2 regions of the Enterococcus sp. AMC1251 genome follow, and region 1 is predicted to be linked to the other one. Evidence: a T-box and tRNA genes for the amino acid it is inferred to sense, from the RefSeq annotation. Region 1 holds a T-box; the other holds one or more tRNA genes.
What was found. The T-box of region 1 lies ahead of ileS (isoleucine--tRNA ligase). A T-box ahead of a tRNA ligase gene usually reads a tRNA of that ligase, here a tRNA-Ile.
Positions count from the first base shown of each region.

Region 1 (6,733 bases):
AATCATATGGGATTACGTAATCCAGTATTTACAAATGTAATCAGCATTGTAGAATACTCTGCGCAACTGAATGACATTTATCATATTGCTAAAGGTGCGATTCCAGGTGAAAAGATCAAATCATCGCAACCAATCACAATTCAACAAGAAGTGCAGTATGATAATTATACAGATACACCTCAAGAAGATTATAGCGATTCTGAAATTCATGAATCTGGTGAAAAAGTTACAGGTAAGATCAAAGACTTTTTCTCAAACATTTTTGACTAACAATTAAAACAGGAGGAAACGATACTATGGAATTTTCTTTAGATAATAACATTAACAATGGCGCTGTCATCAAAGTTATCGGTGTAGGCGGCGGCGGCGGTAACGCTGTTAACCGCATGATCGATGAAAACGTCAAAGGCGTTGAATTTATCGCTGCTAATACAGATGTACAAGCCCTTAAAAACTCAAAAGCAGAAACAGTGATCCAACTTGGACCTAAGTATACACGTGGTTTAGGTGCTGGATCTCAGCCCGAAGTTGGCCAGAAATCAGCAGAAGAAAGTGAACAAGTACTATCAGATGCCTTACAAGGGGCTGATATGATCTTCATCACTGCTGGTATGGGTGGTGGAACAGGAACAGGTGCTGCTCCTGTAGTTGCTAAAATCGCAAAAGAATTAGGCGCTTTAACAGTTGGTGTTGTTACAAGACCATTTAGCTTTGAAGGACCAAAACGAGGACGCTACGCAGCTGAAGGGATTGCTCTTTTAAAAGAAAACGTTGATACATTATTGATTATTTCAAACAACCGTCTATTAGAAGTTGTTGATAAAAAAACGCCAATGCTTGAAGCATTTCGTGAAGCAGATAATGTTTTACGTCAAGGGGTACAAGGTATTTCAGATTTGATTACAGCACCAGGATATGTTAACTTGGATTTTGCTGATGTGAAGACGGTTATGGAAAACCAAGGAACTGCTTTAATGGGAATTGGTGTTGCTAGCGGTGAAGACCGTGTAATTGAAGCGACTAAAAAAGCTATTTCTTCTCCATTACTAGAAACATCAATTGACGGAGCTGAACAAGTATTGTTAAATATCACCGGAGGCTTAGACATGACATTATTTGAAGCGCAAGATGCTTCTGATATTGTAACCAGTGCTGCAACAGGTGATGTGAATATCATTTTAGGTACGTCTATTAATGAAGATTTAGGTGACGAAATTCGTGTCACTGTTATTGCGACAGGAATCGATCCTTCAAAAAAAGATCGTAAACCTCAACGTCAAAACAGACCTACTCAAATCCAAACAGTACAGCAAGCACCTGTCTTGGACATGGAGCAATCTAAACCATCACAACCCCAACCACAAGAAGAAACAAGTGCTTTTGGTGATTGGGATATCCGTCGCGAGCAGAACGTGCGACCAAAAGTGGAAGATACGACATTTGAAAATGTTGAGAAAAAAGATTTTGAAACATTTCATCGTGAAGAACCATCACAAAATAATGACGATGAATTAAATACACCGCCATTTTTCCGCAGAAAAAGATAGGAGCGACTTTTAATGAGGCTAGTTGATAATTTAGAAAAAATAAATCAAGAAATTCAGCTAGCATGTCAAAGAGCAGTGCGACCATCCAATGATGTAACGATGATTGCTGTGACTAAATCAGTGGAAAAAGACCTTGCCAAGGAGCTTGCTGAACTTGGTATTGAGAATATGGCTGAGAACCGAGTCGATAAATTACTGGATAAAAAAATGGCATTGAAAAATTTTTCATCTATTAAGTGGCATTTGATTGGTAATTTACAGCGTAGAAAGGTAAAATCAATAATAAATGAGATAGATTATTTTCACGCTTTGGACAGTTTAAAGTTAGCTGAGGAAATTCAGAAGCGTTCAGAAAAGCAAATTTCCTGTTTCGTTGAGGTGAATGTTACTGGCGAGGAAAGCAAACACGGATTTAAATCAGATGAAGTAATTGAGTTTATTAATCAATTAGTGGCATTTGATAGAATAAAAGTCGTAGGCTTAATGACTATGGCACCGTTAGATGCTTCCGAACAAGTTCTCCACGACGTGTTTTCTAAGTTAAAAAAACTGCAAACTGCAATAAATAATCAGCATCTGTCATATGCACCATGTGCAGAGCTTAGCATGGGAATGAGTAATGATTTTCCAATCGCTATTGAAGAGGGAGCAACTTTTGTACGAATCGGAACAGCAATATTCAGAGGTGCGTAAAGGAGGGGAATCTATGTCAATTTTCAGTAAAAATGCGTTATCGAACTTTTTTGGATTATCTGGTGAAGATGAATATGATAATTATGAAGAATACGAGGAGCAAAAGGCAGTTAATGAACAGCCAAGACAGACGGTTCGACAAGCACAGGTGCAAAGAGCAACTGCAACTGAGCCTTTGACCGAAAAACCATCTGCTCGTTATCGTTCAACAGAAACGCATCAAGATAAGAAAGAAAGTCATCAGGATACAGCATTTAATGAGCAAAAGGTTGTCTCCATGCGTAGTTCTAATAACTCAAATTCTAAACGTTCGCAAGATACACGTAATTCAGCTAAACCAGGTAAAATTACAATAATTGAGCCACGAGTTTATTCTGAGGCAATGAATATTGCTAAACATATTATTGCAAGTGATGCTGTGTTGATTAATTTTCATTTAGTGGAAGAAAATCAAGCAAGAAGAATTGTGGACTTTCTTACAGGAACAGTTTATGCGTTAGATGGAGACATTCAACGTGTAGGCGATGAAATTTTTCTTTGTACACCATCTAATATAGAAATTGATAGTGCTACCGCACAATCGTTAGCTAAGAAACAAATGTTTGATTTTTAGTTAGGAGGTAATGAGTATCGGTTTATTTATATTTCTATTATACACAGGTGTTCGAATCTATTCAGGTGTTTTAATCATATATGCATTGTTATCTTGGTTTCCAGGAGCATATGATTCTATGTTTGGTCGTTTGATTTCAAGAATTTCGGAACCTTACTTAAGTTTATTTGATCGACTAAATTTGAGCATAGGTATGGTTGGTTTTAATGTGATGATTGCAATCATTGTATTGAATTTAGTAGCGAATGGACTAGGACGAATTTTACTATCAATCATGTAATAAATATAAAAGAAAGGATGATTTGTCTATGAACGCAAATGTGTATCAACATTTTCGAAAAGATGAGCATCCTTTTGTTGATTCTGTTGGTGATTGGTTAGAGCAAGTAGAAAGTCAGTATGCTCCTTACTTATCAGATTTCTTAGATCCGAGACAGGCGTATATTTTAGAGACCTTAATTCGTCAAAATAGTGAGCTTGAGTTTCAATTTTACGGTGGTTATGAACAAGCTGAACGAAGACGCTGCCTGATTTTTCCTGATTACTACAAGGTAAAAGAAGAAGATTTTGAAGTAGAATTACTAGAAATTGTTTATCCTGTAAAATTTTCTACGTTGTCGCATGGAAAGGTACTGGGTACCTTGTTGAATACTGGGATCAAACGAGAATTTTTTGGCGATATTATTTCCGACAATGATAGATGGCAAGTGTTTGTTGCGAAAGAAATAGCAGATTTTGTTGTGACTCAGGTAGAAAAAATTGGAAAGATTTCTGTAAGATTAGAAAAAAGAAATTATACGGAAATGATTCTTCCCAAAGACGACTGGATACATGAACGGACAACTATAAGTTCGTTACGTCTGGATAATTTGATTTCTACCGTATATAATATATCTAGACAGAGATCAAAACAATTGATCGAATCTGGAAAAGTAAAAGTGAATTGGACGGAGAATACGAGACCAGATTTTTTAGTAGATTTGTTGGATATTGTGTCTATTAGAGGTTATGGTCGAATCCAAATTCAAGAGTTAGAAGGAAAGACGAAAAAAGATAAGTTTCGTTTGTTACTGGGAGTTCTACGAAAATAATCCAAAGAGGTGAAGGAATATGGCATTAACTCCATTAGATATTCAAAATAAAAACTTCTCTACAAAAATGAGAGGATACAACCAAGACGATGTCGATGATTTCTTAGATCAAGTAACGAAAGACTATGAAGACGCTCTTCAAAAAAATCGTGAACTTGAAAAATCATTAAAACATGCAGAAGAAAAATTACAGTATTTCAATGAATTAAAAGATGCGTTGAATCAATCAATTATCGTAGCTCAAGATACAGCTGATAAAGTTAAAACAAGTGCAAATAAGGAATCAGAAGTAATTGTTACTTCTGCTGAGAATACAGCCAACGAAATGATTTCTTCTGCTGAGAAACGTTCAAGCAATCTTATTACGTCTGCTGAAGAAAAAGCGAAAGAAATTTTAACAGACGCAACAGATCGAGCGCGTCAATTAGCTGCTGAAACGGATGATTTGAAGAAGAAAACACGTGTCTTCCATCAACGTTTAAGCTTGATGTTAGAAGCACAATTAGAACAAGTGAAGAGTGAAGAGTGGAATGAACTATTAAAACCATTTTCAAGTTATGTAAGTGATTCACATACGGTTATTAAAGAAGTATTAGCGCAAGAACTTGATAAAAGTGATGAAGTTGATACAGAGCCAGTTGTGGCAGTTGAGGAATCAACTCTTGAGAAAGCTGCAATTGATCCAAAAGCAATGCTTGATTTATTAAATAAAGATCCTAAATAGTTTCGTATAGAAATAGAACAGAAAAGTCAATAACCATTCTTTTAGCGAGTCAATGATAGTGAAAGATTGACAGACCCTGGTATTGAAAAGATCCTCTATTTTACTTCAAGTTTGAATAAAGTAAAACTTGACGAGTAATTTCGTTAACAATTAACAGAGGAAATAATTGAGTTGATTGATTATTTCAAATTTGGGTGGTAACACGAGTACTTTCGTCCCTTGGGATGAAAGTACTTTTTTGTTGTAAATCACTCCACTTCGTTTCGATCTCATCAATTTCAAAGAGCTAAAGTTCTAAGCATTGAAGGACCACGACGGGCTCTGCCAGAATGGATGATGAACAATACTTGGCGAATAAAGTGAGAGAAGTCGCTACGCTAGCGAATCACCAAAATGCTTGATCAAAATAAAATAAGAGGTGGGTTTATATGTTTTTAAATCTATCAATTAATACTTACAAACGAAAGCGAGGAAATAAAAATGAAAATGAAAGAAACATTACAATTAGGAAAAACAGCTTTTCCAATGCGTGGAAATTTACCAAATCGTGAAGTAGAATGGCAAAAAGAGTGGGAAGATCAAAAAATTTATGAAAAACGTCAACAATTAAACGAAGGTAAACCAACTTTTGTTCTTCATGATGGACCACCATATGCAAACGGAAATATTCATTTAGGTCATTCATTAAATAAAATCAGTAAAGATATCATTATCCGCTCAAAATCTATGTCTGGATTTCGCTCACCTTATGTTCCAGGTTGGGATACACATGGATTGCCGATCGAACAAGTACTGACAAATAAAGGCATCAAAAGAAAAGAAATGACCTTAGCTGAATATCGTGAAAAATGTGAAGAATATGCCCGTTCTCAAGTAGATACCCAACGTGCAGATTTCAAACGTTTAGGTGTTGCTGGAGATTGGGAACATCCTTATGTTACACTGGATCCAACGTATGAAGCAGCTGAAATTCGTGTATTTGGAAAAATGGCTGAAAAAGGCTATATTTACAAAGGGTTAAAACCAATTTATTGGTCTCCATCTAGCGAGTCTTCACTAGCAGAAGCTGAAATCGAATATAAAGACGTTAAGTCGGCATCTATTTATGTGGCGTTTAAAGTGGTTGATGGCAAAGGGATTTTAGACACAGATACATCATTTGTTATCTGGACAACAACGCCTTGGACTCTTCCAGCGAATTTAGGAATTTCGGTAAATCCTACTTATCAATATGTTGTTGTCAAAGCATATGGTAAAAAATACGTTGTCGCCAAAGATCTTTTGGACACAGTTAAAGAAGCAATTGGCTGGGATGACGTTGAAGTTCTTGATACGATTTCCGGTAAAGATATGGAATATATGACAGCGCAACATCCATTTTATGATCGTACATCATTAGTTATGCTAGGCGATCATGTAACATTAGATGCTGGTACTGGGTTAGTTCATACAGCTCCGGGACATGGTGAAGATGACTATATTGTCGGTAGAAAATATAATTTAGATGTTCTTTCACCTGTAGATAATCGTGGTGTGTTTACGGATGAAGCGCCTGGATTTGAAGGTGTCTTCTATGATAAAGCCAATCCAATGATTACCGCTTTACTTGATGAAAAAGATGCATTATTAAAATTGGATTTCTTTACACATAGTTATCCCCATGACTGGCGCACAAAGAAACCTGTCATTTATCGTGCAACACCACAATGGTTTGCATCAATCGATAAGTTTCGTCAAAACATTTTAGATGAAGTAGAAAAAGTTGACTGGATTCTTCCCTGGGGCAAAACGCGTCTTTACAATATGATTCGTGACCGTGGTGACTGGGTAATTTCTCGTCAACGTGCGTGGGGCGTACCGTTACCAATTTTCTACGCTGAAAACGGTGAACCAATTATTACACCTGAAACAATCGAACATGTAGCAAATTTATTTGCTGAGCATGGATCAAATGTCTGGTTCAAGCGTGAAGCGAAAGAATTGTTACCAGATGGGTTTACACATCCTGATTCGCCAAATGGTGAATTTACGAAAGAAAATGACATCATGGATGTATGGTTTGATT
Region 1 is NZ_CM177098.1:744,532-751,264, forward strand. Features, by position in the region: gene ftsA (cell division protein FtsA) at 1-270, shown strand, start outside; gene ftsZ (cell division protein FtsZ) at 297-1,547, shown strand; gene AC4BBR_RS03515 (YggS family pyridoxal phosphate-dependent enzyme) at 1,560-2,240, shown strand; gene AC4BBR_RS03520 (cell division protein SepF) at 2,254-2,853, shown strand; gene AC4BBR_RS03525 (YggT family protein) at 2,864-3,133, shown strand; gene AC4BBR_RS03530 (YlmH family RNA-binding protein) at 3,162-3,944, shown strand; gene AC4BBR_RS03535 (DivIVA domain-containing protein) at 3,964-4,668, shown strand; T-box leader at 4,667-4,891, shown strand; gene ileS (isoleucine--tRNA ligase) at 5,149-6,733, shown strand, end outside.

Region 2 (6,733 bases), 1.2 Mb from region 1:
CCCATTTTTTATTCCTCCAAAGTTTCGTTTTTTTCAATACATTACTTTTGAAGGTTTAGCCAACTTAATGTCACTATCCAAAGGGTCTTACTGTACATTGCTTCTCTTCTATCCACCTTTCATCATATTGCTGATCTATTAAGATAATAATCTTGCTAACCATTGGTTTGTACTACACGCGCGATATGAATAATCAAATACATCTTTTCTTCCCTAGAAATAGCATAACAATAATTTTCCGTCAAAAACGCCGCGATTTTATTTACACAATTATATGCATTACGGTACTTTTTTTTAATCACTTCATATAATTCTCCATCATCTTCATCTCGAAATTCTTTATGATTTAATAAACGATAAGCAAAAAATTTTAAATGAGTACTAAAACGATAAAAATAAACTGAGTCTTCATTAAAAGTAATTTTAAAATGATATTTAACAATATTTGTAATCTCTTGCATAATTTTTGTTAGTTCATAAACATTGCCAATTTCTTCATCCATTTCCGCATTAACCAGATGTAAAGCGATAAATCCTGCTTCATCTTCTGACAATTGAACACCCAATTTTTCTTTAACCATGTCAACTGCCTTATTCCCAATAAAATATTCATCTGAAAAAAAACGCTTGATATCCCATAACAAAAAATTTTTCACTTCAATTCCTTGTCTCATTCTCTCTAATGCAGTATGAAGATGATCTGTTAAAGAAATAAAAATAGTATCATTTAATTTTTTACCTAGTTTTGTTTTTGCATACTTGATTATTTCGTCTGACAGCTGCATTACTTCTAGAGGTAGTTCCCCTAACAACTCTTGAAATTTCAAAGAAGTATCTTGGTTGGCTAAACGAAAAACTTGATCGATCTGCTCTTCTGCTACAAAGTCTCCAATCTTTCTTTTAAATGCAATACCACGTCCCATCACAATTTGTTCTTGTTCATTCACATCCAACGTAATCACAACATTATTATTCAAAATTTTTTGAATAATCATTTTTTCACTCCCTTCTTCACTCCTAACTCCTTTGATCATAAAAAAAGAAAAACCCAACCTTTCCAAAAAAGAAGATACTCTCCCTTTTTGGAAAAATTAGGTTTAGCTTGTATTTAAACAATCACTATCCGTATATTCACTTGTTGTGTACAAGCTTAGAATACATTATTACAACTGCATTGTCAACGTTTTCATAAAAAAAATATAAAAAAAAACATTATGCAACTAGCAAAATGCTTTAAAGACATGACCCGTACGGGAATCGAACCCGTGATACCGCCGTGAAAGGGCGGTGTCTTAACCGCTTGACCAACGGGCCTTTTACAAATTATGGGCCTAAATGGACTCGAACCATCGACCTCACGCTTATCAGGCGTGCGCTCTAACCAGCTGAGCTATAGGCCCTTAAAGAAAAAAAGCGGGTGACGAGAATCGAACTCGCGACAACAGCTTGGAAGGCTGTGGTTTTACCACTAAACTACACCCGCATGTTTCTTCTTTCAAAATGGCGCAAGACAGAATCGAACTGCCGACACACGGAGCTTCAATCCGTTGCTCTACCAACTGAGCTACTGCGCCAAAAATAAATAAAACGGTCTGGACGGGACTCGAACCCGCGACCTCCTGCGTGACAGGCAGGCATTCTAACCAGCTGAACTACCAAACCAATAATAAATGTATTGCATCACTATACTACTCATACTTTTAAAACAAATTTAAAAGCAATTGCGGGGGCAGGATTTGAACCTACGACCTTCGGGTTATGAGCCCGACGAGCTACCTGACTGCTCCACCCCGCGATAATATATAGTCTATATGACTATAAAAGGTGATATTTCTTGGTGATTACTAGTAAGATTACTTCTCTCACTTCATTCGCCAAGTATGTTCATCATCTGTTCTGGCAAAGCCACTTACAGCGATTCTCAGTAAAGGAGGATAAGGGATTCGAACCCTTGCACGGTTTTACCCGCCTGACGGTTTTCAAGACCGTTCCCTTCAGCCGGACTTGGGTAATCCTCCGAAATAAATATTAAAAAATGACCCGTACGGGAATCGAACCCGTGATACCGCCGTGAAAGGGCGGTGTCTTAACCGCTTGACCAACGGGCCGCTATGAAACGGAGAAGGAGGGATTTGAACCCTCGCGCCGGTTTCCCGACCTACACCCTTAGCAGGGGCGCCTCTTCAGCCACTTGAGTACTTCCCCAAGAAAATAATTTGAAAAATGGGCCTAAATGGACTCGAACCATCGACCTCACGCTTATCAGGCGTGCGCTCTAACCAGCTGAGCTATAGGCCCATAAAGCGGGTGACGAGAATCGAACTCGCGACAACAGCTTGGAAGGCTGTGGTTTTACCACTAAACTACACCCGCATTTAAAACGGTCTGGACGGGACTCGAACCCGCGACCTCCTGCGTGACAGGCAGGCATTCTAACCAGCTGAACTACCAAACCAATAATAAATGTATTGCATCACTATACTACTCATACTTTTAAAACAAATTTAAAAGCAATTGCGGGGGCAGGATTTGAACCTACGACCTTCGGGTTATGAGCCCGACGAGCTACCTGACTGCTCCACCCCGCGATAATATATAGTCTATATGACTATAAAAGGTGATTTTTCTTGGTGATTACTAGTAAGGTTACTTCTCTCACTTCGTTCGCCAAGTACTGTTCATCATCTGTTCTGGCAAAGCCACTTACAGTGATTCTCAGTAAAGGAGGATAAGGGATTCGAACCCTTGCACGGTTTTACCCGCCTGACGGTTTTCAAGACCGTTCCCTTCAGCCGGACTTGGGTAATCCTCCGAAATAAATATATTGTTAATTGTCACTACAATGGACCTTGTAGGACTCGAACCTACGACCGGACGGTTATGAGCCGTCTGCTCTAACCAACTGAGCTAAAGGTCCTTGGCTCTTAAAAAAGAAATCGCGGCGAAGGGGATCGAACCCCCGACCTCCCGGGTATGAACCGGACGCTCTAGCCAGCTGAGCTACACCGCGAAAATAATAAAGTACTAATGGAGCCTAGCGGGATCGAACCGCTGACCTCCTGCGTGCAAAGCAGGCGCTCTCCCAGCTGAGCTAAGGCCCCACAAAATAAATCGGGAAGACAGGATTCGAACCTGCGACCCCTTGGTCCCAAACCAAGTGCTCTACCAAGCTGAGCTACTTCCCGTAGCTAAAAATGCACCCAAAGGGAGTCGAACCCCTAACCTCTTGATTCGTAGTCAAGCACTCTATCCAGTTGAGCTATGGGTGCTTTATACTTTTCAACCCCTATTCTGTCAATTTCACAATTGCCATTCATAGTGGTTCAAAGCAATGCCGAGGACCGGAATCGAACCGGTACGGTGATCACTCACCGCAGGATTTTAAGTCCTGTGCGTCTGCCAGTTCCGCCACCCCGGCGTTTTGAAAAGGCTAAGCGGAAAACGGGGTTCGAACCCGCGACCCCCACCTTGGCAAGGTGGTGCTCTACCACTGAGCTATTTCCGCAGTCTGGATGCCGGCTAAAGGATTTGAACCCTCGACCCTCTGATTACAAATCAGATGCTCTACCAACTGAGCTAAGCCGGCGTTATAATCGCCTAGTAATAAAACGAGACTAAAGATGCGGGTGAAGGGACTTGAACCCCCACGCCGTAAGGCGCTAGATCCTAAATCTAGTGCGTCTGCCAATTCCGCCACACCCGCAAAATATTTCTATGAGCCGTGCAGGGCTCGAACCTGCGACCCTCTGATTAAAAGTCAGATGCTCTACCAACTGAGCTAACGGCTCAAAAAATGGAGGTTGACGGGATCGAACCGCCGACCCCCTGCTTGTAAGGCAGGTGCTCTCCCAGCTGAGCTAAACCTCCAAGACAACACTTTAGCGTGGCGACGTCCTACTCTCACAAAGGGAAACCCTTCACTACAATCGGCGCTAAGAAGCTTAACTTCTGTGTTCGGCATGGGAACAGGTGTATCCTTCTCGCTATCGCCACCACACTGGGTGTTGTTGCTATTTAATTGAGTGCTTTTTATTCACTCAAAACTGGATTGAAGTAGTAATCAAACAGCCCGAAATACTTTTTTATTTCGTTTCTTTGGTTAAGTCCTCGACCGATTAGTATTGGTCCGCTCCGTACATCACTGCACTTCCACTTCCAACCTATCTACCTGATCATCTCTCAGGGGTCTTACTTTCTTAAAGAAATGGGAAATCTCATCTTGAGGTGGGCTTCACACTTAGATGCTTTCAGCGTTTATCCCTTCCCTACATAGCTACCCAGCAATGCCCTTGGCAGAACAACTGGTACACCAGCGGTAAGTCCATCCCGGTCCTCTCGTACTAAGGACAGCTCCTCTCAAATTTCCAACGCCCGCGACGGATAGGGACCGAACTGTCTCACGACGTTCTGAACCCAGCTCGCGTGCCGCTTTAATGGGCGAACAGCCCAACCCTTGGGACCGACTACAGCCCCAGGATGCGACGAGCCGACATCGAGGTGCCAAACCTCCCCGTCGATGTGGACTCTTGGGGGAGATAAGCCTGTTATCCCCAGGGTAGCTTTTATCCGTTGAGCGATGGCCCTTCCATGCGGAACCACCGGATCACTAAGCCCGACTTTCGTCCCTGCTCGACTTGTAAGTCTCGCAGTCAAGCTCCCTTCTGCCTTTACACTCTGCGAATGATTTCCAACCATTCTGAGGGAACCTTTGGGCGCCTCCGTTACTCTTTAGGAGGCGACCGCCCCAGTCAAACTGCCCACCTGACACTGTCTCCCACCACGATAAGTGGTGCGGGTTAGAGGGTTCATAACACAAGGGTAGTATCCCACCAGCGCCTCCACCGAAACTAGCGTTCCGGGTTCATCGGCTCCTACCTATCCTGTACATGTGGTACAAACACTCAATATCAAGCTACAGTAAAGCTCCATGGGGTCTTTCCGTCCTGTCGCGGGTAACCTGCATCTTCACAGGTACTAAAATTTCACCGAGTCTCTCGTTGAGACAGTGCCCAAATCGTTACGCCTTTCGTGCGGGTCGGAACTTACCCGACAAGGAATTTCGCTACCTTAGGACCGTTATAGTTACGGCCGCCGTTTACTGGGGCTTCAATTCTGAGCTTCGCCGAAGCTAACCCATCCTCTTAACCTTCCAGCACCGGGCAGGCGTCAGCCCCTATACTTCATCTTTCGATTTTGCAGAGACCTGTGTTTTTGATAAACAGTCGCTTGGGCCTATTCACTGCGGCTGACCGAAGTCAGCACCCCTTCTCCCGAAGTTACGGGGTCATTTTGCCGAGTTCCTTAACGAGAGTTCGCTCGCTCACCTTAGGATACTCTCCTCGACTACCTGTGTCGGTTTACGGTACGGGCAGTTGTTTTCTCACTAGAAGCTTTTCTTGACAGTGTGACATCAGGAACTTCGGTACTATTATTTCCCTCCCCATCACAGCTTGTCCGTACAGAGTAAAGCATTTGACTCTACTCAAGACTTACTGCTTGGACATGCACTTCCAGTCGCATGCATTCCTTAGCCTCCTGCGTCCCTCCATTGCTCAAACAAAAACAACTGGTACAGGAATATCAACCTGTTGTCCATCGCCTACGCCTTTCGGCCTCGGCTTAGGTCCCGACTAACCCTGGGCGGACGAGCCTTCCCCAGGAAACCTTAGTCATACGGTGGACGGGATTCTCACCCGTCTTTCGCTACTCATACCGGCATTCTCACTTCTAAGCGCTCCAGCCGTCCTCACGATCGACCTTCAACGCCCTTAGAACGCTCTCCTACCATTACACCAGAGGTGTAATCCACAGCTTCGGTAATATGTTTAGCCCCGGTACATTTTCGGCGCAGGGTCACTCGACTAGTGAGCTATTACGCACTCTTTAAATGGTGGCTGCTTCTGAGCCAACATCCTAGTTGTCTGTGCAACCCCACATCCTTTTCCACTTAACATATATTTTGGGACCTTAGCTGGTGGTCTGGGCTGTTTCCCTTTCGACTACGGATCTTATCACTCGCAGTCTGACTCCCGGATATAAATGAATGGCATTCGGAGTTTATCTGAATTCGGTAACCCGAGATGGGCCCCTAGTCCAAACAGTGCTCTACCTCCATCATTCTTAATTCCGAGGCTAGCCCTAAAGCTATTTCGGAGAGAACCAGCTATCTCCAAGTTCGTTTGGAATTTCTCCGCTACCCACAGCTCATCCCCGCACTTTTCAACGTACGTGGGTTCGGTCCTCCAGTGCGTTTTACCACACCTTCAACCTGGCCATGGGTAGATCACATGGTTTCGGGTCTACGACTACATACTCATTCGCCCTATTCAGACTCGCTTTCGCTGCGGCTCCGGCTCTTCACCTTAACCTCGCATGCAATCGTAACTCGCCGGTTCATTCTACAAAAGGCACGCCATTACCCATTAACGGGCTTTGACTTGTTGTAGGCACACGGTTTCAGGATCTATTTCACTCCCCTTCCGGGGTGCTTTTCACCTTTCCCTCACGGTACTGGTTCACTATCGGTCATTAGGGAGTATTTAGCCTTGCGGGATGGTCCCCGCGGATTCCGACGGAATTTCTCGTGTTCCGCCGTACTCAGGATCCTCCTAGGTGTTGCCAACATTTCGTCTACGGGGCTATTACCCACTTTGGCGAACCTTTCCAAGTTCTTCGACTATCTTGACAGACTACCACAACGGAGTCCTACAACCCCAACAAGCAAGCTTGTTGG
Region 2 is NZ_CM177098.1:3,082,120-3,088,852, forward strand. Features, by position in the region: gene AC4BBR_RS14505 (beta-glucoside-specific PTS transporter subunit IIABC) at 1-5, opposite strand, end outside; gene licT (BglG family transcription antiterminator LicT) at 156-995, opposite strand; tRNA gene AC4BBR_RS14515 (tRNA-Glu) at 1,243-1,314, opposite strand; tRNA gene AC4BBR_RS14520 (tRNA-Ile) at 1,327-1,400, opposite strand; tRNA gene AC4BBR_RS14525 (tRNA-Gly) at 1,413-1,483, opposite strand; tRNA gene AC4BBR_RS14530 (tRNA-Phe) at 1,502-1,574, opposite strand; tRNA gene AC4BBR_RS14535 (tRNA-Asp) at 1,589-1,662, opposite strand; tRNA gene AC4BBR_RS14540 (tRNA-Met) at 1,722-1,795, opposite strand; tRNA gene AC4BBR_RS14545 (tRNA-Ser) at 1,929-2,018, opposite strand; tRNA gene AC4BBR_RS14550 (tRNA-Glu) at 2,037-2,108, opposite strand; tRNA gene AC4BBR_RS14555 (tRNA-Ser) at 2,118-2,205, opposite strand; tRNA gene AC4BBR_RS14560 (tRNA-Ile) at 2,225-2,298, opposite strand; tRNA gene AC4BBR_RS14565 (tRNA-Gly) at 2,303-2,373, opposite strand; tRNA gene AC4BBR_RS14570 (tRNA-Asp) at 2,382-2,455, opposite strand; tRNA gene AC4BBR_RS14575 (tRNA-Met) at 2,515-2,588, opposite strand; tRNA gene AC4BBR_RS14580 (tRNA-Ser) at 2,723-2,812, opposite strand; tRNA gene AC4BBR_RS14585 (tRNA-Ile) at 2,844-2,917, opposite strand; tRNA gene AC4BBR_RS14590 (tRNA-Met) at 2,937-3,010, opposite strand; tRNA gene AC4BBR_RS14595 (tRNA-Ala) at 3,029-3,101, opposite strand; tRNA gene AC4BBR_RS14600 (tRNA-Pro) at 3,112-3,185, opposite strand; tRNA gene AC4BBR_RS14605 (tRNA-Arg) at 3,196-3,269, opposite strand; tRNA gene AC4BBR_RS14610 (tRNA-Leu) at 3,333-3,418, opposite strand; tRNA gene AC4BBR_RS14615 (tRNA-Gly) at 3,434-3,505, opposite strand; tRNA gene AC4BBR_RS14620 (tRNA-Thr) at 3,514-3,586, opposite strand; tRNA gene AC4BBR_RS14625 (tRNA-Leu) at 3,622-3,703, opposite strand; tRNA gene AC4BBR_RS14630 (tRNA-Lys) at 3,716-3,788, opposite strand; tRNA gene AC4BBR_RS14635 (tRNA-Val) at 3,795-3,867, opposite strand; rRNA gene rrf (5S ribosomal RNA) at 3,882-3,997, opposite strand; rRNA gene AC4BBR_RS14645 (23S ribosomal RNA) at 4,096-6,733, opposite strand, start outside.
Region 2: it has a tRNA-Ile gene. The T-box ahead of ileS (isoleucine--tRNA ligase) is inferred to sense a tRNA for this amino acid. The anticodon was not compared.